Regions from separate parts of the Mycetocola sp. Y444 genome, predicted to be linked through region 3. Evidence: riboswitches for the same ligand, from Rfam matches in the RefSeq annotation. Region 3 holds a riboswitch; each other region holds the start of a gene.
The links. A riboswitch is a leader RNA that binds a small molecule or an ion and turns the genes downstream of it on or off. The one in region 3 is predicted to bind glycine.
Positions count from the first base shown of each region.

Region 1: it holds a riboswitch for glycine, as region 3 does, so the genes downstream of both, AC1C2M_RS07320 (amidohydrolase) here and gcvT (glycine cleavage system aminomethyltransferase GcvT) in region 3, are expected to answer to the same signal.
Region 2: it holds a riboswitch for glycine, as region 3 does, so the genes downstream of both, AC1C2M_RS07285 (ABC transporter substrate-binding protein) here and gcvT (glycine cleavage system aminomethyltransferase GcvT) in region 3, are expected to answer to the same signal.

Region 1 covers NZ_JCAIUB010000002.1:113,800-124,056, reverse strand. The annotation lists gene AC1C2M_RS07360 (fasciclin domain-containing protein) at 332-934, shown strand; gene AC1C2M_RS07355 (TerC family protein) at 998-2,185, opposite strand; gene AC1C2M_RS07350 (MarR family winged helix-turn-helix transcriptional regulator) at 2,321-2,812, opposite strand; gene AC1C2M_RS07345 (BMP family lipoprotein) at 2,976-4,049, opposite strand; gene AC1C2M_RS07340 (GntR family transcriptional regulator) at 4,180-4,995, shown strand; gene AC1C2M_RS07335 (hypothetical protein) at 4,992-5,768, shown strand; gene AC1C2M_RS07330 (ADP-ribosylglycohydrolase family protein) at 5,765-6,835, shown strand; gene AC1C2M_RS07325 (adenosine deaminase) at 6,844-7,833, shown strand; glycine riboswitch at 7,915-8,002, shown strand; gene AC1C2M_RS07320 (amidohydrolase) at 8,147-9,388, shown strand; gene AC1C2M_RS07315 (polysaccharide deacetylase family protein) at 9,385-10,257, shown strand, end outside.
Region 2 covers NZ_JCAIUB010000002.1:99,478-109,734, reverse strand. The annotation lists gene AC1C2M_RS07295 (dipeptide/oligopeptide/nickel ABC transporter permease/ATP-binding protein) at 1-1,479, opposite strand, end outside; gene AC1C2M_RS07290 (ABC transporter permease) at 1,472-2,512, opposite strand; gene AC1C2M_RS07285 (ABC transporter substrate-binding protein) at 2,543-4,144, opposite strand; glycine riboswitch at 4,356-4,443, opposite strand; gene AC1C2M_RS07280 (NADPH-dependent F420 reductase) at 4,690-5,382, shown strand; gene AC1C2M_RS07275 (DsbA family oxidoreductase) at 5,492-6,217, shown strand; gene AC1C2M_RS07270 (DUF7882 family protein) at 6,235-6,621, opposite strand; gene AC1C2M_RS07265 (HNH endonuclease signature motif containing protein) at 6,863-7,381, opposite strand; gene AC1C2M_RS07260 (DUF222 domain-containing protein) at 7,366-8,382, opposite strand; gene AC1C2M_RS07255 (permease prefix domain 1-containing protein) at 9,022-9,993, opposite strand; gene AC1C2M_RS07250 (PadR family transcriptional regulator) at 9,990-10,257, opposite strand, start outside.
Region 3 covers NZ_JCAIUB010000001.1:438,111-448,367, forward strand. The annotation lists gene nadB (L-aspartate oxidase) at 1-471, opposite strand, end outside; gene nadA (quinolinate synthase NadA) at 474-1,772, opposite strand; gene AC1C2M_RS02110 (NUDIX hydrolase) at 1,769-2,479, opposite strand; glycine riboswitch at 2,642-2,730, shown strand; glycine riboswitch at 2,732-2,834, shown strand; gene gcvT (glycine cleavage system aminomethyltransferase GcvT) at 2,904-4,025, shown strand; gene gcvH (glycine cleavage system protein GcvH) at 4,029-4,403, shown strand; gene gcvP (aminomethyl-transferring glycine dehydrogenase) at 4,403-7,264, shown strand; gene AC1C2M_RS02130 (monocarboxylic acid transporter) at 7,803-9,386, opposite strand; gene AC1C2M_RS02135 (DUF485 domain-containing protein) at 9,383-9,733, opposite strand; gene AC1C2M_RS02140 (CPBP family intramembrane glutamic endopeptidase) at 9,833-10,257, opposite strand, start outside.

The DNA.
Region 1 (10,257 bases), on a different contig from region 3:
GACCAGCCCCGCCCGTCGTCGAGCCGGGCTGGAGTGTGATCCGCTGACATCGCGTCCCGCCGTCGTGCCGTGCTGAATCCCGGCGGACGCCGGGATATGAGAAAGCGGGATGCGCCGCCGGAACCCAAGACAGAGGCACCCGGCCAGGATCAGGCGGACACACCCGCGCTCTCACAGGTACTTCCGCCTCAGCGCACGGTTTGGATGCACCCACGCTGAAAAAGTGTGGAAGTTTTTTTGGCTATGGCGCTGGCTCTGCGACTGTCGTATGCTCCTTCGCGGGAGGCACCCATTCGGGGCATAAAGATGCCATGACAAAGGAGTGCCGAACATGAAAAAGAAGAACACAGTCTCCGCGATCGTCGCCGCAGCAGCGGCCCTGATCCTCGTCGGACCGATCGCGCCAGCGAGTGCGCACGGCTCCACACCCCCCACCGGCTCCATCGTCGACGTCGCTGTCGCGGCATCCGGTGGTGGAACCCCCGACAACAACCCGTACGACTACGATCTGCTGATCCAGGCGTTGGGAGCCACCGGGCTGGCACCGGTGCTCGCAGACACCTCGCGTCGGTTCACGGTCTTTGCACCGAACGACCGCGCGTTTACCCGGCTCGTGACAGATCTGACCGGTGCGGCGCCCGCGAGTGAGGCTGCAGCGCTGACGACGATCACGACAGCACTCACCACGGAACAGATCAGCAACGTCCTGCTGTACCACGTGGTGCCCGACCGCTCACTCGGAGCGATCGAGGTTCTCCTCTCCAAGTCCATCACCATGGCGAATGGAGGGGTGATCAAACCACGGCTGACCACGCTCCGCGACGAGAACACGAGTCTTCGCGACCCGCGCCTCATTCTGAAGCAGCTCAACATCCGCGCGAGCAATGGTGTTCTGCACGGCATTGACCGGGTGCTCGTACCCGCGGTTCTCTAACCGACGGGGCCCGAAGGGGGTCGACGCTCTCCTGGAGAGCGTCGGCCCCTTTCGGGCTGAGCGTCACTTCGCCAGCGACTGGTCGTGCTCGTCGTGCGCCCGCTTGAGAAGCGCCATGAGTTCCGCCTCGTCGCGAACCCACTGACGGTACTTGGGCTGCAGGGATCGGATGGCCTCCTCCTCGACCACGAGCTGGGCGAAGATGCGATTGCGCTCGCTCTGGTCAGCCGTGTATTCGAGGTCAACGTATGAGGTTGCGTGGCGGCGCGCTCCGGAGATCGCGGCATGCGCTTTGCCCTTCGGACTCACCATTGACGCCACGACAGTGACGACGAGTACCCCAAGTATGAAGGTCAGAGAGACGCCGGTGCTGATCTCGACAACGGGAACGTGCTCACCATTGTTGATGAACGGCACGTTGTTCTCGTGCAGCGCGTGCAGGATCAGCTTGACGCCGATGAATCCGAGAATCGCGGCGAGGCCGTATGACAGGTAAACGAGGCGGTCGAGGAGCCCGTCAATGAGGAAGAAGAGCTGGCGAAGCCCGAGCAGCGAGAACGCCGTCGCGGTGAACACGATGAAGACGTCCTGCGTGAGTCCGAAGATTGCCGGGATCGAGTCGAGCGCGAAGAGAATGTCGGTTCCACCGATGGCCACCATGACGAGGAGCATCGGAGTGAGAACGCGCCTCCCGTTCTCGACAGTGAAGAGCTTGTCTCCGTCGTAGTGCTCGGATGTCGGGAGCACTTTCTTCGCCAACCGGATGATGAGGTTGTCTGCCTCGTCCTTTTCGTCTTTCTTCGGCTTGAGCATGTTGCCCGCCGTGAGCAGGAGGATGAGCCCGAAGAAGTAGAAAACCCAGGCGAACGAGTTGATGAGCGCTGCGCCGAGGAAGATGAACGCGGTGCGCGCGATGAGCGAGAACACTATGCCGAACAGCAGCACCTTTTGCTGGTCTTCACGGGGAACCCGGAAGCTCGACATGATGATCAGGAAGACGAAGAGGTTGTCGACAGACAGCGCCTTCTCGGTGATGTAGCCGGCGAAGTACTCCGAGCCGGGGCCGGTGCCTCCGAAAATGAGAACTCCGAGGCCGAAAACCAACGCGATGCCGATGTAGATCGACGACCAGATCGCCGCTTCCTTGAGCGTCGGAACGTGGGCCTTGCGCACGTGGAAGAAAAAGTCGAACGCCAGCAGCGCCAGGATGAAGACGATAGTGAGAGTCCAGATCAGGGGTGATACCTGCACGGTTCTGCTTTCGTTCGAGGCCGGCAATCGGTGCGCGCACCGCGGAGTCAGGACAAGCCTACGCGGGAGGGGTCTCGGGGTTCCAGAACGGATGCCGCGGCCAGCGATGCACGCCACCGATCCGCAGCGGCACGATCAGCTGCTCGAAGCCCCCAACTGCCTGAGCAAGGCTGCGAACTGGGCGCGCTGCTGGCTGGTCAGCACCTCGAGCTCGTCCGCCTCGAGCCGAACGAGAGCGATCATCGCCGCATCGACGCGCGCCGTGCCCTCGGCCGTCAAACGCGCCAGGTTGCTTCTGCCGTCATTGGGGTTCGGCTTACGCACGATCAAACCGCGCTCGTGGAGGTTTTCCAGGCGGTTGGTCATCGCGGGAGTCCCGATCATGGTTGCTCGCGAGAGCGCCATCGGACTCATTTCGTGGGGAGGGTCGACGCGCCGAAGCGCGGCCAGGACGTCGAATTCCCAGCTGCTCAGATCCGCTCGGCGGAACGCCTCTGCCCTCAGTTCGTTCAGGCGGAGCGCGACGCGACGAAGGCGCGACATCACATCAAGCGGAGTGAAGTCGATCTCCGGGATGCGCGTAGCCCAGGCGTCAACGAGCAGGTCCACCTCGTCGTCGTCGTTCATGCCGCCCACATCCCTCGAAGAACCCGCCGACGCGGTGATCCGCACAACGCCATGCGGTAAGTCTGCAGACTTCCCCATCCGCCGTGCAACCGGCACACCGAATGACATCGAGTTGGGGCCGCAATAGACGCGCGACTGAGCCAGCCGCAACCGCGGCCAGTGCTCAGCCCCGGGTCTTTACGTTCCCGTTGATGATGGATATGCGGAGCTCGTCCAGCCGCGCCTCGAGCTCGTCCGGAATCTCTGCCTCGAATTCGCCGAATCCGGCGAGGCCCGTCGCCTCGTTGTCGAGGTCTCCCACATACGGCGTCGGGTCGAATTCGCCGGTGCTCGCCTCATCGATGATCGAGACGACCGCGTTCGTCATCCGTTTCTCAACGCTCGTCAGCGCAATGTCAGCAAAGTCGGGTGCGGTGACGGAGATATCGGAATCGACACCGATCAGCATTGCGCTGTTTCCGTTGTCACGGATCGCCTCAGCCGCAGCCACGAAGAGCGGGCCTGCGACAGGGAACAGTACATCTGCACCCTGATCGATCTGCACCTGAGAGATCGACTTCGCCTGCACCTGGTTCACGAAGTCACCGACGAAGGTACCGACCTGCTCTTCGGCGTCCCACCCGGCGACCTTCGTCGGGGTCTGGTTCTCCTCCGCCCATGCCTGTGCCCCGTAGTAGTAGCCGTCCATGAACGACGTGACGGATTCGTTTTGGACGGCACCGAACGTGCCGATCGTGTGGGTCTTCGATTGGGCGGCTGCGAGGTAACCGGCGAGGTAGCTCGACTCGTCCATCAGGTACGTCACCGGCTTGAAGTTTGTAATCGATTCTTCGGTCTGGAAACCATCGACAGACACAAAGTTAATGTCGGGGTTCGCCGCAGCAGCGGCGTTTGCTCCCGCGTTGGCGTCGAAACCGACGCTGAAGATCAGGTTGCAGTCCTGCTCGATGAGGCTGTCGAGGCCCGGCGCGAAATCGTCCGAGGTGTCGGCCTCGAAAGCAATGGTCGCGACCCCCAGCTCTGCTTCGGCCCGGTCCAGCCCGTCGCGAACCTGCTCATTGAACGAGTTGTCGTTCCAGCCGCCGGCACCAGACACAGCACAGGCGAGGAAGTCTCCCGACTCCCCTGCGCCCTCCGGAGCGGCGCTATCGGGCGCCTGGCCACACGCGACGAGGGCCGGGAGGGCGAGAAAAACCAGGGTCGCCGTCGCTATCGCACGGGAGGAGCGGGAAGTCACAGGTATATCCAATCCGAAGGCAGGTTGGTACGATATAGATCCAATTGGCAATATTGGTATCATGGTTCTTCGCGAATCGGCTTGTCAATGAGCAATACAACGCTTGTGGTTGCACCGGAGGGAGTCATCGATGTCCGAGGCCATGGTTGGGTATGTTCGGAGCCACCTCGGCGGATCCGCGCCACTCTACTTACAGGTCCGGGATGCGATCGAGAGCTTTATCCAAAACGATGAGCTTCCGCATGGCACCCAGCTGCCGGTTGAGCGCTCACTCGCGGATGCCCTCGGGGTCTCCCGCGTCACGGTACGCAAGGCATACGAAGGCCTCGAACGCCACGGCGTTGTGGCTCGTCGCCGTGGTGCAGGGACCTTTGTCCAACGGAACCAGGTCCAGGGCAGCCTTCGGCTTCTCTCCGGCCTGAGTGATGAAGTCGGCGGCGGAGTCGACACCATCCGAACCCGTGTCGTTGAGCTGGGCTACCACGCCCCCAGCGCGAGCGCCAGACGCGAATTGGGGGTGCCCGACGATGCCCTGTCGACGATCAGGCTCGTGCGCGTCCGTTACATCGGCGACGTCGCCAGCACCTACGAGGTGTCATGGATGCCGGCGGCAATCGGTGCCAGCCTGCTCGGCACCGACATGACCGATAAGTCCCTGTTCCGGCTGCTTGTCGACGAGCAGGGAATCACCCTCGATCACGCCACCGAGACGCTCAGGGCGACCTCACTCGATCAATTCGAGGCAGAACAGCTCGAGTGTGCATCCGGAACGGCCGTCTTCCTGATCAATCGCACGACGTTCGACTCCGGCGGAAAGCCGGTCGAATACGCCGAGACCCTGCTTCGCGGGGACCGGTTCTACTACGTCACGACTCTCCACGCGGCAGACCAGTTACTCGCTGATCCCGGCAGGGTTACCACGGCGTTCACGCAGGAAAGCGCGTGACGGCATCCGTACCCCGAAGGCTCCGCGACCTGACCCTTCTGCCCGGCCCCGGAGACACGACGATCGTCGTGGCCTGCGATTCGGTCGGAGGGATCGGTGAACTGCCCGGAGACACTTTTCTCACCGAGAACAGGACAGTCGCCCACTTCGGCGCCCGGGTGCCGCTTCTGGAACTGATCTGCGCCGGCGCGAAACCATCGCTGATCGTCAATACGCTCTCCCTCTCGCTCGGGGCGGGTGGCCTGGAGATGATCGCGGAGTTCCGCGCACTGGCCGGCGAACTGGGGCTAGACCCCGACACCGGCGTCACGGGGTCCACCGAGGATAACGTGGCGGTCACAGCCACGGGCTTCGGTGTCACCGCCATCGGCACCGCGTCGGCGCTCACGGTCGGCAGCACCGAGCCCGGCGACAGCATCCTCTGCGTCGGTGTGCCACTGAGCGCTCCGGAACACCGGCTGGTCGTCGGCGACCCACGGATGCCGTCACTCGCGGAAACCCTCCGCATCGCCGCGACAGCGGGAGTGCACGAGTGCCTGCCCGTCGGGTCTCGGGGAATCCTGGCCGAACTGGCCGACCTCCTCAGCCCCTCCGGGCTCGCCGCCGAGCCTGTCGCTCACGACCTCGACGTGCACGCGACAGCGGGGCCGTCCACCTGCGTGCTCGTTTCGGCGACATCCGCTGCCGAAACCGTGCTGAGAAGCATCCGCCCCGACCTTCCGATCACGCGCATCGCCACCGTCAACTGCCCCAGACCGGAGCCCTCCAGATGACCTCCCAGACGTCGACACCGTCGACCCTCGACCCCATCCTGCTCGACCGCGCGCTCGGGACCGTCTACGGGGTAGCGCTCGGCGATGCGATGGGGATGCCGGGAGAACTGTGGTCCCGGAAGCACATCCAGGACCACTTCGGACGCATCGACAGGTTTCTCGACGGGCCGGACGGCCACTTCGTCGTGGATGGTTTCGTGGCGGGACAGGTGACGGATGACACGCAACAGATGCTGATGCTCGCTGAGTCGATGCTCTCGACCGGCGGAACCGTCGACGTGGTCACGCTCGCCAGGGACCTCGTCGCCTGGGCGGACCGGGTCGGCGCGTCAGAAGGGCACTTCCTCGGACCGACAAGCGCCCGGGTGATTACGGCCCTCCGCAACGGTGCGGATGCCACGGCCACCGGGGTGGCAGGAACGACAAACGGCGCCGCCATGCGGATTGCGCCCATCGGCATCGTCGGCATGCGGGGTGGAGACCTGGATGCCCTCGTCGACCAGGTCGAGGCGTCGTGCCGCATTGCCCACGGGACCAACATCGCCATCGCCGGGGCCGCGATGGTGGCCGGCTATATCGACAGTGCGATTACATCGGCGCTCACGGCAGATTCGGCCGTCGCCGCAACCGTCGAGACCGCGGCGAAAGCAGCTCTCGATGCGGGATATCGAGGGATGCAGCGGGGCGAAGACGTTGCTGGAGCGTCACTGACCGCACGCGCCGAATGGGGAATCACGCTCGCGGGCATGGGCATCGACGACGATGCGTTTCTCGAGAACATCTACAATATTGTCGGCAGTGGTACGGAAACCACGGAGTCCGTACCGGCCGCGATTGCCCTCGCTGTCAGGGCACAGGCTGATCCGCACCGCTGCGCGCTCCTCGCTGCCAACCTCGGTGGCGATACCGACACGATCGGGGCCATGGCCGTCGGCATGGCGGGAGCGGTTGGGGGGTTTGCGTCGATCGACGCGGACCTCGTCACCACACTCGACCGGGTGAACGGGCTTCCGTTCGCCGATGTCGCCACCCGGCTCGCCGCCCTGAGGCAGAGCTCCACCGAATAAGGCAAGGCATGAAACCGCTCGTCGAACTGCACGTCCATATCGAAGGCACCCTCGAACCAGAAATGGTGTTCGACCTCGCGGCCCGAAACAACATCCGGCTCCCCTACGCCAGCGTCGCCGCGCTGCGCGAGCTGATGCAGTTCGATGACCTCCCCTCGTTCCTTGACCTGTACTACGAGTGCTGTGCGGTTCTCCGCACCCCCGAGGACTTCCGCGACCTGATGCTCGCGTACCTCCGGCGGGCAGCTGTGGCCGGTGTCGCTCACGCCGAGATCTTCTTCGACCCGCAGACGCACACCCTCAGGGGCGTGCCCATCGACGACGTCATCGATGGGCTGCTCGACGGCATCGCGGCCGCGCACCACGATCTCGGGGTGACAGCCGGACTCATCCTGTGCTTCCTTCGTGACCGCCCGGTCACCGAGGCCGCGGCAACCCTCGAGTCAACCGCACACCGGGCAGGCGACCTGCTCGGCGTCGGACTCGATTCGGCCGAGGTCGGCTACCCGCCGCACCTGTTCGCCGACGTGTTCGAGCGAGCCCGCGAACTGGGACTCCGCACCGTTGCGCACGCTGGCGAAGAGGGCCCGGCGGAGTACGTTCTTGAGGCACTCGACGTGTTGGGGGCTGAACGCATCGATCACGGCATCCGTTCGCTGGACGACCCGGTGCTGGTCGAGCGCCTGCGGAGCGAGCAGACGCCCCTCACCATCTGCCCGTTCTCGAATGTGCGGTTGCGTGCGGTGGCGGATCTCGCCGGGCACCCGTTGAAGCGGATGCTGGATGCCGGGCTCAACGTCTCGATTCACTCCGACGATCCCGCGTACTTCGGCGGTTACATCGATGACAACTATCGCGAGGTCGAAGCGGCGCTCGGTTTGTCGGCCGCTGACCTCGACACGCTGGCCACGAATGCGATCAACTCGGCGTTCATCACCGAGGAGCGGCGCGGTGAGCTGCGGGGCGAGAGGCTCGTCGTAACCGGCGGGAGCCGATAACCGACATCCGACGGCATCGCACCCGTCACTGGACTGAAACACTATGCTGATTGACTAAATTCATAACTTCACATCTCCCAATGAATACCGCCTGGAGAGACCGGACTGGAACCGGCGCCGAAGGGGAAAACGCCCAAGAGCTCTCAGGCTAAAGGACAGGCAGAATTCGGGAACTCTGGAAAGTGGAACCCCATGGGTCCACACCGACGGTGCAAGCGGGAACGACCTTTCCGTGAATCTCTCAGGTCAGATACAGAGCGGGTGCCGCGATCCTACACGTGTGCCCGCCGCCTTTGAAAGTGAGATCTGACCCGTGACCAACATCCCCACCATCGAACCAGACGGCGCTCGACTCGCGAGCTATATCGATCTCTACAAACATCTGCACGCACACCCGGAGTTGTCCATGCAGGAGCATGCAACCGCCGATCTGATCGAGGAGAGGGCCCGCGCGATGGGCGCGGAGACCTTTCGTTGCGGCGGAACCGGGGTCGTCGCCATTATCCGCAACGGCGACGGGCCGACCATTGCCTTCCGGGCCGACATTGACGGCCTGCCCCTGGAGGAATTGACGGGCCTCGACTACGCGAGTGTCGACCACGGCGTTCTCGCCGATGGCACCTCCGTTCCGACCATGCACGCCTGCGGGCACGACGCCCACATCACGTCGGCGATCGCGGCCGGCGAACTCCTCGCCGAAAACACCGACCTGTGGTCGGGCACCCTCGTTCTGATTTTCCAACCGGGCGAAGAGACCGGAGCGGGTTCAGCGGCAATGATCGCAGACGGCCTGTGGGACAGGGCGCCACGTCCCGAGATCGTCCTCGGGCAGCATCTCTCACCGGCCACAGCGGGGACCGCGACCCTGCGCTCCGGAAACGTGATGTCTCTCGCGGATTCATGGGAGGTCACCATCAACGGCGTCGGAGCCCACGGATCCCGTCCCGAAGACGCCATCGATCCCATCGTGGTCGCAGCGTACACAATCACTCGGCTGCAGACGGTCGTCTCGCGCGAACTCAATCCCCAATCGGCAGCTGTCGTCACCGTCGGCACCTTCCACGCCGGGCTGAAAGAGAACATCATCCCGTCGAAGGCGGTGTTCACCCTCAACATACGGTCAACCGATGAAACGATCCGCGCTCAGGTGCTCGCATCCGTGCGCCGCATTGTGCTCGCCGAGTCCGCGGCGGCGGGCGCTGACGAACCGACCATCACCGAGTTGTACCGCTTTCCGCGCAACTACAACGATCCAACGGCAACGCCAGAGGTCGTCGCCGACCTCGCCGCCGCTCTCGGCCCCGAGAACGTCGATGGTTTTCGGACCCAGTCGATGGGAAGCGAAGACTTTGGCTGGCTCGGCGACAGCATCGGAGTCCCCACGGTGTTCTGGTGGTTCGGCGCGTATGCTCCCGGTCGTTTCGACAGCGGCGATGCCGTTCCGGGAAACCACTCAGCCCTCTTTGGTCCTGACGCTGACGCGGTCGTGCCGACAGGCATCCGTTCTGCACTCGCCGCAGTTCTGGGCCAGTTCTCGCGACGAGCCAAGCGATGAGCGAACAGCACCCCTGGCAGTGGGAAGACGCACGATGGCGCTCGGCTGTCACTGCCGTCCGTGCCGGCACGAGTCTGGCTCAAGAGTGGCCAAATGGCGCGAAGTCGGTGGTCGCGATCTCCTTCGATTCCGATCACGAAACGCCGAGCCTGCGAGACGGGAACCTCTCACCGGCAGCCCTGTCACAGGGAGAATTCGGTGCCCGCGTGGGTGTGCCCCGCATTCTCGAACTGCTTGAACGTCACGCCGTCCCCGCAACGTTCTTCGTACCTGCGGTGTGCGCCCTCCTGCGCCCGGACGAGGTGCCGCGCTATATCGCTCGCGGCCACGAGGTCGGCGTGCATGGCTGGATCCACGAACGTAACTCGCTTCTCGCCCGCGCCGACGAACTCGATCTGCTGACGAGGGCGCTCGAGGTACTCACCGCACAGGCCGGCGTGCGCCCGACGGGGATCCGCACTCCGTCCTGGGACTTCTCACCCGACACGCTCGGTGTTCTCCGTGAGCTCGGTTTCTCATACGACTCGTCGCTGATGGCCGACGATGAGCCGTATGAGCTGCTCGAACACGGCGACCCCACCGGAATCGTCGAGATCCCCGTCGAGTGGATTCGCGACGACGTGCCGTACTTCGGAATGGACCGGGCTACCGCGCTTCGGCCGTACACGCCACCTGTCGCTGTCGGCGAGATCTGGCGTGCCGAGTTCGACGCCTCGTACAACGCTGGGGGCGTCTTCCAACTGACCATGCACCCCCACGTGATCGGGCATCGCTCGCGCATCGCAATGCTCGATGCCCTCCTGACCCACATCAGGTCGCACTCCGACGTCTGGATAACGACGCACGGCGACCTCGCCCGATTCACCAGC
Region 2 (10,257 bases), on a different contig from region 3:
GGCTTGCACCGTCACATCGAGTGCGGTCGTCGGTTCGTCTGCGACGATGAGAACGGGGTCGGTGGCGAGTGCAGACGCGATCATGGCCCTCTGCCTCATTCCGCCCGACAGCTCGAAGGGGTGGGAGTGCAGGAGTCGTTCAGGACGCACGATGTGCACCTTGGCCAGCATCTCCATAATTACTCTGCGCGCCTGTTTCTTTGACTGCTTCTTGTGCACCCGAAGAACCTCGGTCAGCTGAGAATTCATAATGAGGGCCGGGTTGAACGTCGTTCCCGGGTCCTGATAAACCAGCGCAACCGAGGTAGCCAGCTGCTTCTGTGAGACGGAACCGGCGAGCATGTCCATGTCGCCAATGCGCAATTCCGTTGCGCTGGCGCTCAGCCCATCCGGAAGCAGCCTGGCCAGGGCCATGGCTGTCAGAGACTTACCACTTCCCGATTCGCCGACGACCCCGAGAATCTCTCCCCGTGCAATCGAGAACGAGATCCCGTGAACGAGTTCCTCACCATCTGAGCGGACGACCGAGAGCTTGTCGACATTCACCAACGAGTCGCTCGACGTGCGGGGAGCAGAGCCGCCGGCGATCTTCGGAGCACGCAAGCGCACTTTCGAACTCCGGGGATCGGCCGCGGCCGCAAGGCCGTCGCCGATGAGCATCGCCGCGAGCGACATCAGGATGATCATCACTGTCGGGCCGACAACTTCGATCGGGCGTGAGTAGATCGCGGGAAGCGAGTCGGCGAGAAGGCGACCAAGGTCGTACTCGGGGGTTTGCACGCCAAGGCCTACAAATGACAACGCAGACATCGAAACGAGGCCGACCGAGAAGCTGGACGCCACCTGAATCAAAAGGGGTTCCGCCATGTTCGGCAGAAGATGCTTGGTGATGATGAGCCGGTTGGGGACACCGAGAAGTCTCGCGGTCACAACGAAGTCGCGTTGATAAACGGATGCTGCGAGGTTGGCCGTCAATCGCGCGATCGACGGGATGTTCGCAATTCCGATGGCCAAAACAAGCTGCCACGAACCTGACCCGAGGATAGCGGCAATGACAATGGCGACGAGCAATTCCGGGTATGAGACGACGGTCTCGAGAACCCTCAGTGACGCCTCACGAACCCGGCGGGGTGCGATCCAGATCGACGTACCGATGAGGACGCCGGCCACAACGGAAATCGCCGTGGCGAGCAGGGTCATGATGAGGCTCAACTGGGTGGCGACAAGTGCCCGCGCCAGCAGGTCACGGCCGAAGCTGTCGGTCCCCAGAGGGTGCTCGCCTGACGCCGGAAGGTTTGTCTGGTTCGTAACCTCGCTCGCAGCTGTTGACATTGTCATCGGTGCGATGATGGCAATGGCCACGACAACAGCGAAAAGACCCAGACCTCCTATGAGGCCGGGAGTCCAGCGAAAGCTCGATGGGCCACGTTTACCCACCCCGGCAACAACCGCGCGGTCAGCGGCAGATAACTTAGTCATTCTTCCCTCCGCGGGTTCGGGGATCAATGATGCCGAGAGCGATGTCGACGAGCAGGGTGAGCACCGACGCCAGGATGGCGAGAACGAGCACGATTCCCTGGATGAGCGGGTAGTCCTTGGTGGCAACGGCGTTCACGACGCCCAGTCCGAGTCCTGGCAGGTTGAATACGGTCTCGACAGTGATTGCCCCACCGAGCATGCTCACGAGAATGATTCCACTGAGCGTTAGTGTGCTCGTCAGGAGATTTGGCAGCGCGTATTTCGCGTAGAGACGCAGCCCGCCAAGCCGCCAGCCCCGCGCGGTTCTCATGTAGTCCTGCTCGAGGACGACAGCGGTTTCGCGGCGCACGACGCGAGCGATCGAGCAAATAGACCGAATGCTGAGCGCCAGGACTGGCAGTACGAGAGAGGCTGCCAGATTGTTGCGCGAGTACGCGGGTGGAAGGACCTGCAGGGAGACGGCGAAGAGCAACACAAGCAGCGTCGCCATCACGTATGGCGGGATCGCTGACAGGAACGCGGTGACGTACCCGAATGACGTGTCGAGCCACTGACGCCGGCCGTTCCGCGCCAACACACCGACCACCATCCCAATGGGAATTGCGCAGACCAGCACGATCACCAGAGACAGTACGGAGATTCCTGCGGTAAACGGCAGACGGTTCGCGATCACCTCGGTGACCGGGGCGTTGAGCGAGAACGAATGGCCCAGATCGCCCTGCGCAATGCCGGCGACGTAGGAGACAAACTGTTCAAAGAGTGGCCTGTCAAGACCGAGTTCGGACCTCACCTGCTCGATCCGCTCGGCCGATGCATCGGGTCCAGCCGCGCTGACAGCCGGATCGCCGGGGATGAGGGGAACGATGAGGAAGGTGGCCACGATCGCCATCACTATGGTGCCCAACAGGCCCATGAAGCGCTTCACGCCGAAGGCGACCCACGGTGATACCGTCTTCGCCGATTCTTCGGGCCCGCCCGGAACGGGCACTTCCGTGGAAGTGCCCGTTCCGGCTGTGATTATTGGTTCAGTCACAGGTTCGCTTTCTTTCAGAACGCTCGGTGTCTATTCGGCGATGACGCGCACTGTGGCGTAGTCGAGGTAATCACCGAAAGCACGCACCGTTACGTTGGGGCTGGTCACCGTCGTCGTTGTGCCACCAACGAGGGGCACAACATCGTCGCGTTCGAAGAGTGATTCCTGAGCGGTCTGGAAGGCGTCGCAGCGAACGTCCTCATCGATCTCGGACAGCCCGGCAACGAGCGCTGCTTCGCCGTCCGGGTTCGAGGAGCCGGAGTAGTTGCGGCCGCCCTCTTCAACGCTCGGCCCGGTCACCCGGTCGAGAGAAGCGCTGATGACCTGAACCGTGTTGGCGTCCCCGATGAACACCATGTCCCAGTCGGATTCGCCGTTCGCGAGCGTGCTCCAGAAGGTGGCATTGTCGGCCATCGAAAGATCCACGCCGGCACCGGCTGCTGTCACCACCTCATAGAGGTAATCTGCTCCGTTGGTGAAGCTCGAGTTCGCGGTGTTTCCCAGCATCTTGATGCCATCCACGTTGCTCAGGACCTCAGCCGCAGCATCCGGGTCATGTTCCTCCAGCAATGACTCATCGGTATTCACGCAGGCGAAGCTCGACGGCACTATCGAGGTCAGCACCTCGCTGTTTCCGTTTGAGAACACGGTGTTGAAGGCATCCTGGTCAATCGCACGGGCGACAGCCTGGCGAGCTTCGGGGTTGTCCGCGAAAACCCTGCCCTCGCGCTGGTTGAAAATGACGTACGTCGTATAGCCCGTGACCTCTACCTTGTGGTAGCTGTCATCGCTCGCGAACCGTTCGATCGTGTTGTAGTCGGCGAGCTGCGCGAAATCGAGATCCCCGCTCATGATCTGGTTTGCCATTGTGGATTCGTCGCTCGACAGTGTGAGCTCGATCGTGTCTGCTGGCACCCCTTCGAGCGGTTTGCTCAGCTTGGGCCAAGCGTCGTAGTCCTCCCGCAGTGCGAGCGTGTAGCCAATGCCGGCATTCGATTCGCTGATCGTGTACGGACCGGAGAATGCGCCCTCGACACTTCCAGCGGCCAGGCCTTCGAGGTCAGCGAGACCCTCCGGACAAATGATGCCGGTCTGCGACGCGGTAAGGCCCGACTCGAGGTTCGTGAACGGCTGCGACAGCGACACCCGAACGGTACCGGCCTCGTCGTCCGGAGTGATCGTGGCGTCGCCCTGCCCAAAGACGAGCGCTTTCCAGGTTGAACCCGTCTCGGGATTGGCGAGATAGGACAGCGAATCTGCGACCACGGTTGGGGTTATCGGTGAACCATCGGAACACGTCGCATCGTCGCGAATCGTGAACAGGTACTCACTGGCTGACTCGACCTCCCACTCGGTTGCGAGCCCTCCAACCAGAGCGGAATCATCGTCGCGACGGATGAGCGTGTCGTAGAGGAAACTGTCGACCTGGAAAGTGTGCTGCCCCGCAGCCAGAACGGGATCGAAACTCGACGGGTCGGTGGATATCGCGATCGCAATCGAGCCGCCTGTTTCGGGAGCGCTCGATTCCCCATCTCCGGTCGAGCATGCCGCAAGGAATGAAACGGCGGCGACGGAGGAAATGACAATCGCGGTCCGCTTCACGGGCGTAGAGCGAGATGGTGAGATGAACATGGTGTCTCCTGGATCTGGAGTCGCGGTTTCAATTGCACGGCCGGAGCATTTGTGTGCCGAAACGGACGAGAATTGAATTCGACTCAAGAATTAATTCGCAGCTATAACGGCTGCGGTACCCGCTCTGTATTTGACCTGAGAGATTCACGGAAAGATCGTTCCCGCTTGCACCGTCGGTGTGGAACCATTGGGTTCCACTTTCCAGAGTTCCCGAATCTTGCCTGTCCTTTAGCCTGAGAGTTCTTGGGCGTTTTCCCCTTCGGCGCCGGTTCCAGTCCGGTCTCTCCAGGCAAAATTCATGAGGAGATGTTGAATTGATTCACCCTAGCAAAGCAGGTGTTTGTTTCGACAGGGTGTCAAGGGTCCGACGCCTCTATTAATTTGATCCAGTAATCGCCGTCGGCAGGGCTGGCTCCGCAGCTTTCCCAGGCAGTGCCCGTGAAACCGGGGGTATGACAGGGCCCCGAGTGTTTTCGTTGAAGCGACTTAGGCTGACGTCGTGAGCCGCAGAGAGGTTCACGACGACAGCACGAGGAGAGCCGCTCATGACCACAATCGGTATTCTGGGCGCCGGCCAGGCGGGAAGCACTCTCGCCCGCGCGGCGATTGCTGCGGGTTATGAGATCGTCATCGCCAATTCCCGTGGCCCGGAGACGCTGAGGGGCCTCGTCAGAGCGCTGGGTCCGATGGCGCGTGCGGCGTCAGCCGCGGATGCTGCCGCTGCGGCGGACTTCGCCGTTGCCGCCTTCCGGTACACGCCGACCGACACGCTGCCCGTCGCGGAACTGGCGGGGAAGGTCGTGATCGACAACAACAACTACATGCCCTGGCGCGACGGTAACTTTCCCGAGGTGACTTCGGGACGAAAGACGATTCATGAGTTGCGGCAGGAACAATTGCCCGAGTCAATGGTCACGAAGGCTTTTACTCACATCCAGTTTCACGAGCGCCACCTGATCCGTGTTTCGAGCGATGCACTCCCGGCGATACTCCGGCTGGCGAGGCCAGCGGGCGCACCCGACCGCAAGGCGCTGGTGGTCTCGAGCAACTACCCGGAAGCTGTCGAGCTGGTGACTCGCTTCTACGACGACCTCGGGTTCGACGCGGTCGACAACAGCCCGCTGAGCGAATCGTGGCGCAGCGCGCCCGGCACACCGATGTGGCGCCACCACGTCGACGGGCAGAGCCGCGACGAACTCATGCGCAATCTCCAGCGCGCCGAGCGCATCACTTCCTGACTGCTGGCACCCGACGCGCATCCCACAGCCCGGTGACCCCGGGCCCATAATCCCCCGGCGCGTGCGCCTCCGCGGACAGCGCCGCCAACCCGAACAGGAGATGTGTCCCATGAATGAGCAGACCGGGCTCAGCCCGGAAACCACTGAGCCGCGCCGAGGTTATCGCCTCAAAGTAGATGTGTGGGCCGATGTGATGTGCCCATGGTGCTACATCGGAAAGCGACGGCTGGAAGAGGCTGCACGAATCTTCGGTGCCGCTGAGCCGGGCGAGGCCCGCGACATCGACATCGAGTTCCACAGTTTTGAACTCGAGCCGGACATCGCTATCGGGCACACGCAGTCCGTATTCGACTTCAACGTTATGACTAAAGGGATGAGTCCAAACAGTGCCAGCGCGCTCCTGTCCCGGATCACCACCCGGGCTCGCGCCGTCGGCCTCGACCTGCACTTCGACACCGCGCTGCTCACGAACACGTCGCTCGCGCACCAGCTCATCCACTACGGCAAAGCGCGGGGCAAGCAGCTTCGGACAGAGGAGGCCCTGTTTGCCGCCTACTTCACCCAAGGCCGCAATATCTCCGACATCGAAGAACTCGGCCGGATCGCCGGGGAGCTCGGCCTCGACGCTGTGGACGCCATCCGTTCGCTGGAGTCCAACGAATACCTGGACGCGGTCCGCGCTGATGAAGCCCGAGCCCGGTCCTACGGGATCAACAGTGTTCCCTTCTTCGTCATCGACGGCAGATACGGCGTTGAAGGCGTCCAGAGCGCGGCGGCCATCACCAACGCGCTGGAGCGAGCGTGGGCGGAGAGAGATGGAACGACCGCCGCTTGAGCGGCCCGAGATTTGTCTTAACGACTCGCCACTGGAACTCTGACGCGAGCATCACGGTCACCGTTGGAGGCTTTTTGATCGCCCTCGGGAGCTTTCTGGTGCCCTGATTCGTCGATGGCTTCGGGCTCCGCTAGAAGAACAAGCCCCGCTGGGCCAAATGAAGACTGAGTCAGCAGCTCAACCCATGCTCGATTCAGCGCCGGCGTTTCGTTGGCGGTGTAGTCATATCGCAACGAGAGAGTGGGATGCATCCAGATGGTCGTTCGTCCACCCTCCGGGACTGGCCAGCTGAAGTAACACGACTCGCCTCGGCGTAATTTGGCACCGATCACTATTTGAAGATGCGCTAGCGTGCGGTCTTCAAACTCGATAGGGGTGCCGCCGTCGTACGTAAAAGTACCCATAGAAATCTCCTGAAATCGTCGGTTTGCACGTCCCAGGGTCCGGGGGAATCAGCTACACATCCATACTAGGTCCGCACCAAACCCAGCGCTAATAACTTCTTCTGGCGGGCGTGCTCTGTCAGGGGGAATTAATCCACATCGGTGAGCGCCTCAGGAGGCGCTGACCGACGGACGGACACTGCCCCGACCGCACCCGGGCTGTCGCGTTCCTGCCCCTGGACATCGGGGATGGTGGCACGGTTTACCGGAAGTATGGCTTGCGGCGGATCCATTCGGCGATGGTGACCTTGGGTTTGCCGTTCACCATCGTGACGGTGAACACTCCGGTGTCGACCATCCGGTGGTGGAACCAGCAGAACAAGACTCCGTTATCGAGATGGGTGGGCCCACCTTCGGAGTACGGGATGATGTGGTGGGCTTCGCAGCGGGTGGCCGGGATCTGACAGTCCGGCATCGCACAGGTGGGTCCGTCGCGGGCGATCATGCCCATTCGCTGCGTCCGGTTGAACCCGCGCTGATCATTACCGAGGGCAACAACCGTGCCGTCGGGGTCGATGAACACCGGGATGATGCTCGCATCACAGAGAACCTGGCTGATCGTTGACGCCGCCACCGGTGCGTTCACTCCCACGATCTGGCCGGTACCGGTCTTGGAGTCGATCACGTCCGCGTTGACCGTCACCACGACGGTCGGTGCTGCGCCGGTCACTGATGGTGCGTCCCCGGAGCGGGCGAGGGCGTCGATCATCGCGGCGAACACGTCAGCGCGTTGCTGCCCCGCGGTCCGCCGGGCCCGGACCGGTTCGCTGAACTCCGCACCGGGACTGGCGTTGGTGCCTTGCGCCGCGTCACCGGTGTCCGGATTGGTGCCGGCCACCGGCGACGCACCGGATCCGAAGGCCCCGCGTCATCGGTTCCGGTGCCACCAGCACCACCGCCAGTTACCTCGCCAGCATCAGTGGCCGTGGGGCCGTACCGGTCCGCGGTCTTCGGGCTCAGCACAGCATCGAGCAGGGCGTGGAGTTTCGCGCCGACATCAACGGTGACCTGCCCTCCGAACTTCACCAACCCGTCCTTCGCGGCACGGGCGATCCAGAAATCGCGTTTCTGGAACGCTTTGTCGGTATTGGGTTCGATCCCGTCTTCATCCAACCGGTCCCGCCACTGCCGAGCCTGAATCCCCACCAGATCGGCGGACATCGGTAAGCCGCCGCGCCAGCCCGCACCGACCGCCTCACTGACCAGGGTGCGTTCAGCAATCGCGAGGTGTTCCACCTCGGCACGGGGCGCGGCCAGCGAGAGTTCCCGGGTGATGGCTTCGGCGGTTTCCACCCCGATCAAACCCTGACGGAACGCGTCCCCGACCACGGGGAACAACGGCGGCAACGGGAACCCAGCGTCAGTGAGGCGCCGGCAGGTGCGCTGCCCCACCCGGATGAGCCGGGATGCGGCCGCAGAGGACACCCCGGTGATCACCTCGATCAGGTGCGACGGACGCTGGTAGTTGTGCTTCACCGCCAACCCCTCGTTGCCACGGGCCGGGTCTGACCGGTCCGCGACCTCGGCACTCAACGCCGCGAGGACCGCTTCCCCGGCACGCACCACCCCGGCGACCTGACCCAACTGGGTCAACAGCTGTTCCCCGGTCAACCGGTCCAGATGATCCAGGTCGAGAACATCGACCACCTGCCCCAGGTGGGTGAGCAGCCCGGTGAGCGCACTCTCACCCTCCGGAACCGACGCCGGCGGAAAGTCGCTCACCGCGAAACTCATGACACCCGCACACCCCCACCAGCCAACACAACAACGGCGAGAAGTGCGGCCAGACCGGACTCCGCCAGACCAGAACGGTGACGAATCGGGCTGCTGACCGGGATGTTCATGACTTCAGTACACACCCAACCACTGACATTGAAACCGCCGCACTGGAGGCTTTGCAGCAGCATCCGCCCAGGCGTTCGAACGCGACCCTGAACGGTGTCGGATCGGGCTGCTGACCGGGATGTTCATGAGTTCAGTACACACCCAACCACTGACATTGGAACTGCCACATTGGGGCCTCGCACCGGCACCATCCCGGGCGTTCAAACGCGACCCCGAACGGTGTCGGATCGGGCTGCTGACCGGGATGTTCATGACTTAACTACACACCCAACCACTGACATCGGCGTTGACCGAGCTTCAGGCTCTGACCGCGGCATCCGGCACCGACTTTGGTGCCCGGGATCAGGGGCAGTGGCGGCTTTTCGGGAGGAGATTCGCCGGGGCGAAGCGCGACAGCGGGCTGGCCGCCCGGTTTTTCCTCCCGGGGCTCCAATGGCACCTCCGGGACTCCAATGGCACCTCCGGAACCGGGGTGATTCCTCCGGGACCGTGGCGGCATTTCCGCGAGCATGCCTCTTACCGAGGCGAGACGACCTGCGCGTTGCTTCTCGACGCTTTCAGGAAGCCGCTCGCAACATCCCACAGGCCGGTTACCACAACCGCCGCGGCGGTGATGCCCGAGATCCACCTGGCGGTGTCGGCATTCCAGTCGACGCTCGACAGGAACGACCAGTCGAAGACCTGGTCGGTCGTGAGCAACCAGAGTGCAGGAATCATGAACAGCAGGCCGGCGCCGAGGTTCACAGCAGCGAGCGCGTGCGTCCAGCGCCCAACCGCGAAGAGCACCACGGCGAAGACGGCCTCGAGAACCAGCACAGCGATCAGGTACGGCAGCCAAAAATTCGACAGGTGCTCCTGCAAAACCAGAACCGGTTTTCCCTCCAGATAGAGCAGAGATCCGACCCGCTGCCAGAGGAGCAGGCCGATGAAGAAGGCAAGGAGAATTACCGTCGCGATCGTGTCAGCGAGCGAGACCTGATTGCGTCGCTCGACCGGCGGAAGCATCTCAGGAACCCACGCCCGGAGCCCGAGGGAGCTGCGGCGGGCACCCGTGCGTTGCAGAATTGCGAACACGAGGGTCACCCAGAACGCCACCTGAATCAGCAGACCGATGCTTGCGCTGAGAGCGGCGCTGAAGGCGGTGATTGGATCTTCCGGCTCGATGACCATCCGAACGACAAGCACACCAACGAAGGATGTCGCGCCCACGATCCAGAGGAGGAGCTTCAGAACGCGCACCCACGAGAGGTAGAGATCGGGTCCGATCAGGTACAGCGGCTGCTCGGCGTAGCGTGCGGCCAGCTGACGAGGGTCACCAAACTCCGTGAGCACCGTGCTCTCCGCTTCGGCAGGCGCCTGGCCATTCTCAATCCGCGCCTCGACGGCATCCGTTATTGATCCGCGCAGTTCACGATCGATATCGTCGCGCTTCTCTTCGGGGATGGACTTAAGGGCGGCGAAGACGTAGCGGTCGGTGAGAGTCGTCATGATCGTCCTTCGTTGAGCTGGTGAATGGAGGAGTGAAGGTCATCCCACTCCGCGAGGAGCAGGTCGAGCAGTTCGCTGCCCTTCTCACTGGTGGTGTAAAACTTGCGGGGCCTCGCCTCGTCCGTGTCCCAGGAACTGGTCAGCAGTCCCTGCTTCTCGAGGCGGCGCAGGAGCGGGTACAGCGTGTTTGCCTCGACGGCAAACCCCGCTTGCTCGAGAGCTTCAAGGAGGCCGTAGCCGTATCCGGGTCGCTTCAGCACGGAC
Region 3 (10,257 bases):
GTCCTCCAGCACGAGGTCGCGGAGGAAGGCGCGCTCGAGCACGGTGACGGAGCTGGCCCTAAGGCGATCGACGAGAGCCGCTTCAATCACGGCACCTGTGGCGTCACCGCCGGCGTGCAGGACCCTCGGGTAGGAGTGGGCGGCCTCACGGCCCTTCGCGAGCTCGCCCTCGTGCCTGTCGAACGCCACCCCGAGCGCGACGAGTTCATGAATGCGCGCGGGGCCTTCCGAGCAGAGCACGGCGACGGCTTCCGCGTCGCACAGTCCCGCTCCCGCGGCCAGGGTGTCGGCAATGTGTGCGTTCACGCTGTCGTCGTCGAACATCACGCCCGCGATGCCGCCCTGGGCGAAGCGGGTGTTGCTCATGCCCAGAGCACCCTTGGTGATCAGGGTGACGGAGTGTTCGGCGCTCGCCGTGAGCGCGGCTGTGAGGCCGGCGATTCCGGACCCGACGACGATCACCCGCTTCACGATCAGCCTCCCGTGTGCACTGGAGGCTTCGCCGCGAGCATCCGTTCGAGGGCGAGGCGAGCGGGTTCGGCGACGTGGTCCGACACGGTGATCCGGTTGAGCACGACCCCCTCGAGGAGCGAGTCGAGGACCCACGCGAGGTAGCCCGGGTGGATGCGGTACATCGTCGAGCAGGGGCAGACGACCGGGTCGAGGCAGAAGATCGTGTGCTCGGGGTGTTCAGCTGCAAGCCGCTGCACCAGGTTGATCTCCGTGCCGATCGCGAACGTGGAACCGGCGGGTGCCGCCTCGATCGCCTTGCGGATGTAGTCGGTCGAGCCGTATTCGTCGGCCGCGTCGACAACGGGCATCGGGCACTCCGGGTGCACGATCACGCGAACACCGGGGTGCTCGACGCGGGCCCGTTCGATCTGCTCGACGGTGAAGCGCTTGTGCACCGAGCAGAAGCCGTGCCAGAGGATGACCTGGGCAGCCTGGAGCGCGAGCGCGTCGTTGCCGCCGAACGGCTTGTTCGGGTTCCACATCGGCATCCGCTCGAGCGGAACGCCCATCGCCTTTGCCGTGTTGCGCCCGAGGTGCTGGTCGGGGAAGAACAGCACGCGCTGGCCGCGTTCGAACGCCCACTCGAGCACGGTTTCCGCGTTCGAGGAGGTGCAGACGATACCGCCGTTGCGGCCACAGAATCCCTTGAGCGCAGCCGAGGAGTTCATGTAGGTGACGGGGACCACGGGGACTCGCCCCGAGGCATCCGGTTCGGTGCCGTAGAGCTCGGTGAGCTCCTCCCAGCATTCCTCGACCTGGTCGATGTTCGCCATGTCGGCCATCGAGCAGCCGGCGGCGAGGTTGGGCAGGATGACCGACTGTGACGTGGTCGAGAGCAGGTCTGCCGTCTCGGCCATGAAGTGCACGCCGCAGAACACGATGGCCTCTGCGTCCGTACGGGCCTTCGCCGCGTTCGCGAGCTGGAACGAGTCGCCGACGTAGTCGGCGTACGCGACGACCTCGTCGCGCTGGTAGAAGTGCCCGAGAATGACGAGCTTCGACCCCAGCGTCTCTTTGGCCGAACGGATGCGACGGTCCAGTTCCTCGGTGGATGCCTCGCGGTAGAACGCGGGCAGTTCACCCTGGCGCGGTGAACCGACGGGAATCAGGTCGCCCATCGATGAACCCGGACCATAACCCGGCGGCCGGGAGTCGAACAGCCAGGGTTTCTGGACGAGGTCGGGGCTGCACGCGGCGCCGGGCGCAGTGCCGGCGGCGATCTCGATGAGCGTGCTGTCGACGGAGGCGGTGAGGGTCATGATGCTCCTTGTGAGCGGTCGGTACGCGAGCGGCCGAGGGGCCCGTTGGTCTCCACTGTTGCCGCGTATCGATAGAGGCGGGCGGGGCGATGCCGGCCTCCTGTCCGAAGCTGCTCGGTCGGTACCACTTGCCCGGAGCCCTCGATCTGGCGCCGGAAGTTGGCAGCGTCAAGTGACTTCTGCAGCACGGCCTCGTGGACCTCGCGCAGTTCGGACAGGGTGAAGGTGTCGCCGAGGAAGGCGGAGGCGATGTGGCTGTACTCGAGCTTGTTGCGGAGCCGCCACAGCGCGTACTCCACGATGAGGCTGTGGTCGAAGGCGAGTTCGGGCACCGAATCAGCCTCGAACCAGCGAACGTTCTCGGTCTCGACGGCGATGTCGGCCTCATCGGAACGCACCAGGGCCCAGTAGACGATTGAGACGACGCGCTCGCCGGGGGAGCGGTCTGTGTTGCCGAACGCGTAGAGCTGCTCGAGGTACTGCGGAGTCAGCAGCGTCGTCTCAGCGAGGGTGCGTGCCGCGGACTCCGCCAGGTCCTCGTCGGGTTCGAGAGGTCCGCCCGGGAGAGCCCACATACCGACGAACGGATCACGGATGCGCCGCACGAGGGGGAGCCACACGGTCATGCGGCCATCGACCGGTGATGGCCGAAGCGCAAAGATCACCGTCGAAACGGCGACATGGACGGGCGCTGCGTGTGCGGCCATCACGAATCCTTCCAGTTAAAGTCACCATGACTATAACTAGACCCATCTTAGTGTCAACATGACCCGAACTGAAGAGAAATATCCCGCCAGATTTTCTCTGAGATGCCGAGCACTCTGAGTGCGCCTCACTGTAGGCTGGGCGAAAATCGAATATCGGGCCGCACACGCGATGCGGGAGAGCCGGGCTTGCCCGGCACCGAAGGAGCAAGCCTCCCTGCCAATCTCTCAGGTCTCTGTACCGCATCGAACTGGCCACTCTGGAAAGTGAACGCCTGGCGTTCCGCCGACGGTGAAAGCCGCCAGCCGTGATCGACGGCTGCGCGAGCGAAACTCTCAGGCCCATGACAGAGAGGGAGTTCCTCAGGCACCTTGAGTGCCGCAGCCGCTTTTTGCGATCGTCGCCCCGGCGACACCTGGAGAACTCGTGTCAGACCCCGCACCAGAACGCACCAGCCCGCTCGCCGCGGTCCATTCCGAGCTCGGAGCGAGCTTCACCGATTTCGCCGGCTGGCAGATGCCGGTGCGCTACACCAGCGATCTCGCGGAGCACGCGGCGGTCCGGAACGCCGCAGGCATCTTCGATCTCTCTCACATGGCCGAGATCCTCGTGTACGGACGGGATGCCGGCCGATTCCTCGACTTCGCCCTCGCCGGACGGCTGTCGTCGATCGACGTCCTGCAGGCGAAGTACAGCCTCCTGCTCACCGAGGCAGGCGGCATCCTCGACGACGTCGTGGTTTACCGGCTCGGTGACACGACGTATCTCGTGGTCGCCAACGCGGGCAACCGGGATGCCGCTGCCGCCGCGCTGTCGGAGCGGGCGTCCGGGTTCGACGTCACCGTCGACGACCAGAGCGACGACTACGCGTTGATCGCCGTCCAGGGCCCGAACTCGCGGACGATCCTCGAGCAGACGACAGGCTTCAGTGAGCTCGGTGTCCCTCTCGATGAACTCCGCTACTACCGGGCGACCGACGGGTTTTTCAATGGAGTTCCGCTCGTCATCGCGCGGACCGGCTACACCGGCGAGGACGGGTTCGAGCTTTACCTCAGGGCTGACGCGGCCGTGCCGCTGTGGCGCGCTCTCGAAGAAGCGGGCGAAGCGCACGGGCTGGTCCCTGCCGGGCTCGCGAGCCGCGACACCTTGCGCCTCGAAGCGGGGATGCCGCTGTACGGCCACGAACTCGGCACTGAGACATTGCCCGTACAGGCCGCTCTCGGCCGGGTGGTCGCACTCTCCAAAGAGGGCGACTTCGTCGGTCGGGCGGCTGTCGAGGCCGGGCCGGCGGACGACGCTCGCGTGCTCGTCGGGCTGACCGCGGCGGGCAGGCGTGCCGGCCGTGCCGGCTACCCGGTGGTTTCCGGCGATGCAGAGGTCGGAACCGTAACGAGCGGTGCGCTGTCACCGACGCTGGGGCATCCGATCATGATGGCGTACGTGGACCCCGCCGCCGCATCGCCCGGCACCGAACTCGCCGTCGACGTTCGAGGCACACGAATTCCCGCAACTGTCACCACACTGCCGTTTTATCGGAGAGAGAAGTAAGCCATGTCGGACAAGACCACACTCAAGTACACCCCGGAACACGAATGGCTCGAGATCGACGGTGACATTGCGACCGTCGGGATCACTGACTTCGCCGCAGACAAGCTCGGCGATGTCGTCTTCGTCGAACTCCCCGCCGTCGACAGCACGCTCGCGTCGGGAACCGTCGTCGGCGAGATCGAGTCGACCAAGTCGGTCGGCGAGCTCTTCGCGCCGGTCAACGGTTCGGTGGTCGACGCGAACGCCGCCGTCATCGACGACCCGGCACTCGTCAACAGCGATCCGTTCGGCGATGGCTGGCTCATCCGGGTGCGTTTCACCGAGCTGCCGTCGAACCTGCTCAGCTGGGACGAGTACTCAGCGCTGGTCGGTGAGTGATGCGCGAGCTGTTCTCTGAGCGTCACATCGGAACGGATGCCGCTGCGCAGGCGAGCATGCTGGCATCCGTCGGCTACGACACCGTCGACGCGCTCGTCGAGGCGGCACTGCCGGAGTCCATCCACGTCGCCGACCTGGCGAGTTCGTCGATCCCCGCCGCGGCCACGGAACGCGAAGCGCTCGCCGAACTGCGCGAGCTCGCCGGCTCGAATACGGTGCGGACCTCGATGATCGGGCTCGGTTACTACGGCACTCTCACGCCGGCCGTGATCAAGCGCAATGTGCTCGAGAATCCGTCCTGGTACACGGCGTACACGCCGTACCAGCCGGAGATCTCGCAGGGCCGACTCGAAGCTCTGATCAACTTCCAGACCATGGTCACCGACCTCACCGGCCTCGACACCGCCAACGCGTCGATGCTCGACGAGGGGACCGCTGTCGTCGAGGGCATGCTGCTCGCGCGGCGGGCCTCGAAGCTCACCTCGACGGTGTTCGTGGTCGACGCCGATGCCTTCCCGCAGACCAAGGCGCTCCTCGCGAGCCGGGCCGAGGCGGTCGGCATCGACCTCGTCGAGCTCGACCTTGCCGGTGGAGCGGAGCTGCCCGACGCTGCTTTCGGCGTTTTCGTGCAGTACCCGGGTGCATCAGGACGTGTGTGGAACCCGGCATCCGTTCTCGCATCGATCAGGGAGAAGGGTGGCCTCTCCGTCGTCGCGGCCGACCTGCTCGCGCTCGCGCTGCTCACCTCTCCCGGTGAACTCGGTGCGGACATCGCGGTGGGCACCACCCAGCGCTTCGGCGTGCCGATGGGCTTTGGCGGCCCGCACGCGGGCTACATGGCTGTGCGCAAGGGGCTCGAACGGCAGCTGCCGGGTCGGCTCGTCGGCGTCAGCCAGGATGCCGCCGGTCACCCGGCCTACCGGCTCACGCTGCAGACGCGCGAACAGCACATCCGCCGTGAGAAGGCGACGTCGAACATCTGCACGGCACAGGTGCTCCTCGCCGTGATGGCCTCGATGTACGCCGTCTATCACGGGCCGGTCGGCATCCGTCGGATCGCCGCAGAGACCGCTCGTCGGGCGGACGCCCTCGCCGCGGTTCTCACGAGCTACGGCCTCACGCTCGCGAGCGAGTCATTCTTCGACACGCTGCGTGTGCACGTGCCGGGCGAGGCTGCGACGATCATCGAGCGCGCTCGTGAGCTCGGCATCAACCTGCACCTCGTCGATGACGCAACTGTGGGGATCTCGGTCGATGAGACGACGACGGATGCCGATCTCCGCGCTGTCGTCGTCGCGTTCGGGTTCTCTCGTGAGGAGCGTATTACCGCTCCGGGTGACGCCGAGTCCACGCGGCTGCCGGGGGAGCTGCGGCGCTCGAGTGACTACCTCACCCACCCGGTGTTCAACACGCACCACTCCGAGACCGCCATGATGCGGTACCTCAAGCAGCTGGCCGACCGCGACTACGCGCTCGACCGCGGCATGATCCCGCTCGGTTCGTGCACGATGAAGCTCAACGCCGCGACCGAGATGGAGGCGATCACCTGGCCCGAGTTCGCCAGCTTGCACCCGTTCGCCCCCGAGGCGGACGTGCTCGGCTACCTCGGCCTGATCGAACAGCTCGAGAGCTGGCTGGCCGAGGTCACCGGATACGACTCCGTGTCGCTCCAGCCGAACGCGGGCAGCCAGGGCGAGCTGGCCGGGCTCCTCGCCATTCGCGGCTACCACCGCGCGAACGGTGATCTGAACCGCACCACCTGCCTGATCCCGTCCAGCGCACACGGCACGAACGCGGCATCCGCGGTGCTAGCCGGCATGAAGGTCGTCGTCGTTGCCTGCGACGACATGGGCAACGTCGACCTCGACGACCTGCGGGCGAAGGTCGAGGAGCACGCCGACGACCTCGCCGCGCTCATGATCACGTACCCGTCGACGCACGGCGTGTACGAGCACGAGATCACCGCGATCACCCAGGCCGTGCACGACGCCGGCGGCCAGGTCTACGTCGACGGCGCCAACCTCAACGCGCTGCTCGGATACGCCAGGTTCGGTGACTTCGGCGGGGACGTCTCGCACCTCAACCTGCACAAGACGTTCTGCATCCCGCACGGTGGGGGTGGCCCCGGTGTCGGTCCCGTCGCGGCGAAGGCGCACCTCGCGCCGTTCCTGCCCGGCCACCCGATGGCGCAGCGCGACGACCACGGTGCATACACCCACGCCGGTGGGCCGGTCTCGGCGGCGCCGTACGGCAGCCCGAGCATCCTTCCGATCTCGTGGGCATACGTCCGCATGATGGGCGCGGAGGGGCTCAAGCAGGCGACAGGCGCAGCCGTCCTCGCGGCGAACTACATCGCCGTGCGCCTCCGAGAGCACTTCCCGGTGCTCTACACCGGAGACAACGGACTGGTCGCACACGAGTGCATCCTCGACCTGCGCCCACTCCGGGAGGCAACCGGTGTGACCGTCGACGACGTCGCCAAGCGACTCATCGACTACGGCTTCCACGCGCCGACGATGTCGTTCCCGGTCGCCGGCACCCTCATGGTTGAACCGACCGAGAGCGAAGACCTCACCGAAATCGACCGGTTCATCGACGCGATGATCGCGATCAAGGCCGAAGCGGATGCCGTCGGCGCGGGAACGTGGCCGGCAAACGACAACCCTCTCGTACACGCGCCGCACACGGCGCAGTCCGTCATCGAGGGGGAGTGGGAGCACGCCTACTCCCGCGAACAGGCGGTCTATCCGGTGAAGTCGCTCGTGCGGACCAAGTACTGGCCGCCCGTGCGCCGCGTCGACAACGCGTACGGCGACCGCAACCTCGTCTGCGCCTGCCCGCCACCCGAGGCGTTCGAGTAGCAGCACCCAACACAGGCAGTCGCACGGTTAGCAGGACGATCTCTCAACTTTCGTCCTGATAACCGTGCGATTGCCTGTTAATCGGGTCATGGGTAACGGGGCTTGCGAGCCCCGGGCAAGCGGGCGAGGTGAGCATTCTCTCCTCAGCTCAAACAATGGGAGGAAGGGACGGGGCCCTGGGTGTGACTCGGATCGACACCGCGTTCTTGCCCCGCCCCTTCCTCCCATAACTCGGCACCCCGAAAACGCTCACCCCGCCCGCCCAGACAAGGACAAAAGCCCCAGACAAGGACCAGGTCTCGGCTTTCGTCCTTGTCTGGGCGCTATTTCCTTATCTCGGGGCGGGGAGGATGTTTTCGGGGTGCGAGTTATGACGACGAACGCCCCCGGAGTGCCCGGCCCTGCGTGTGCAGGGCATGAGCATCCGGGGGCGTTCGTCGTCATTGTCTGAGCTGAGGAGAAAACGTCCTCCCCGCCCGTACCCGAGTCGGGCACCCGAGTCGGGCACCCAGTTGGGCACCCGAACTCAGCTACCGACCTAGTGCGACGATGCCTTCTCCGCACCGTGTCCGGTGAGAGAGCGCACCTCCATCTCGGCTGCGATCCGCGGGTCTTCCTTGACCTTCGAGGTGACCGTACCCAGCCAGCCCAGCAGGAAGCCGAGCGGGATCGACACGATTCCCGGGTTGTTCAGCGGGAACCAGGAGAAGTCCACGTCCTTGAACATCGAGGTCTCCGCGCCCGAAATGACCGGCGAGAAGATGATCAGGATCAACGCCGATGCGAGCCCGCCGTACATGCTCCACAGCGCACCTCGGGTGGTGAACTTACGCCAGAACAGCGAGTACAGGATGGTGGGCAGGTTCGCGCTCGCCGCGATGGCGAACGCGAGAGCGACCAGGAACGCGATGTTCTGTCCCTGAACACCGATTCCACCGGCGATGGCCAGCAGACCGATCGCCACGACGGTGATCCGAGCCACCTTCACCTCGCCGTTCGGGGGAACGGCACCCTTCTTGATCACGTTCGCGTACACGTCGTGAGCGAACGACGTTGCCGCGGTGATGGTGAGCCCCGCGACGACCGCGAGGATCGTCGCGAAAGCAACGGCGGAGATGATGCCGAGCAGAATCGACCCGCCCAGCTCGAACGCGAGCAGCGGTGCAGCCGAGTTCACTCCACCGGGGGCGGCGAGGATCCGCTCCGCGCCGACGAGGTACGCGGCGCCGTAGCCGAGCACGAGGGTGAACAGGTAGAACAGGCCGATGAGCCAGATGGCCCACACCACACTGCGACGGGCTTCCTTCGCCGTTGGCACCGTGTAGAACCGCATCAGCACGTGGGGGAGTCCGGCGGTACCGAGCACGAGCGCGAGCGCGAGCGACACGAAGTCGAGCCGAGACGTGCCGGTCGCGCCGTACTGGGCGCCCGGGTTGAGGATGTCCTCGCCCGCGACGGCGACCGCCTGCCCAAGGAGGGCTGACAGGTTGAAGCCGTTGAGCGCGAGCACCCAGACGGTCATCACTCCAGCGCCGGCGATGAGGAGCACAGCCTTGATGATCTGCACCCAGGTGGTTCCCTTCATGCCGCCGATGAGCACGTAGGCGATCATGATGATGCCGACGACGGCGATGACAACGGACTGGCCGAGTCGATCGTTGACACCGAGGAGCAGCGACACGAGTCCACCGGCGCCCGCCATCTGCGCGAGCAGGTAGAAGAAGCACACGGCAAGCGTTGCGGTCGCTGCCGCGAGACGGACCGGGCGTTCCTTCAGGCGGAAGGAGAGAACATCCGCCATCGTGAACTTGCCCGTGTTCCGAAGGAGCTCAGCGACGAGGAGGAGGGCAACGAGCCACGCCACCAGGAAGCCGATGGAGTAAAGGAAGCCGTCATAACCGTTGACGGCGATGGCGCCGCAGATGCCGAGGAACGACGCAGCGGACAGGTAGTCGCCCGCGATTGCCGTTCCGTTCTGACCGCCGCTGAACGAGCGGCCGGCCGCATAGAAGTCGTTCGCCGTCTTGTTCGAGCGCGATGCCCGGATGACGATGATGAGCGTCACGACGACGAACGCCGCGAAGATGGAGATGTTCAGGATCGGATCACCAACAGTTTTCATGCTCGCTCAGCCTCCTCGAGCTCGTTGCGGAATTTCTCTGCGGCCGGGTCGAGTTTGCGGTTGGCAAACGAGACATACCAGGTGGTGATCGCGAAGGTCGTCACGAACTGGCTGAGTCCGAGGATCAGACCGATGTTGATGTTTCCGATGACCTTCGTCGCCATGAACTCGTGTGCGTAGTCCGCCAGCAGAACGTAGGCGAAATACCAGAGCAGGAACGCAACGGCCAGGGGGAAGACGAAGCTCCTGTGCGTGCGTTTGTGAGCGATGAAGTCCGGTGACTCTTCTATCGCGATGTAGTCGATAGCCGTTCCTGGGGTGTGGGTACCCGTGTCGTCGTGTGGCATGGTCCTCCTCAAGTTCGCGCATCGTCGCGCGGCGCACCACCCTGTGCGCTGGGGACACACTAGTGGTTTGTTGTGTGGCCAAACAAGAGGTGAGATCGCTTACCGAGACACCGCGAAAAACTCGGGGAACAGCGCGACCGCCAGGGGATAGCCGACAAACGACGCGACATCGAGCAGCAGGTGCGCGATGACGAGTGGCATCACCCTGCCCCATCTCCGGTAGCACCAGCCGAAGACGATGCCCATCGCGACGTTGCCGAAGAACGGCCCGACGCCCTGATACAGGTGATAGCTGCCGCGGAGGAGCGAGGTCGACAGGATGATGGTCCAGTCAGACCAGCCCCGCTCCTTCAGTCGGGTGAATAGGTAGCCGACCACGATGACCTCTTCGACGAGCGCGGCGCGAAGAGCGGAGAAAATGAGGATCGGCACCGTCCACCAGTGCGTGTCGAGGGGAGAGGTCTCTATCCCCACGGTGATTCCCACGAATCGGCCGATGAGATAAAACGCAATGCCCGGGATGC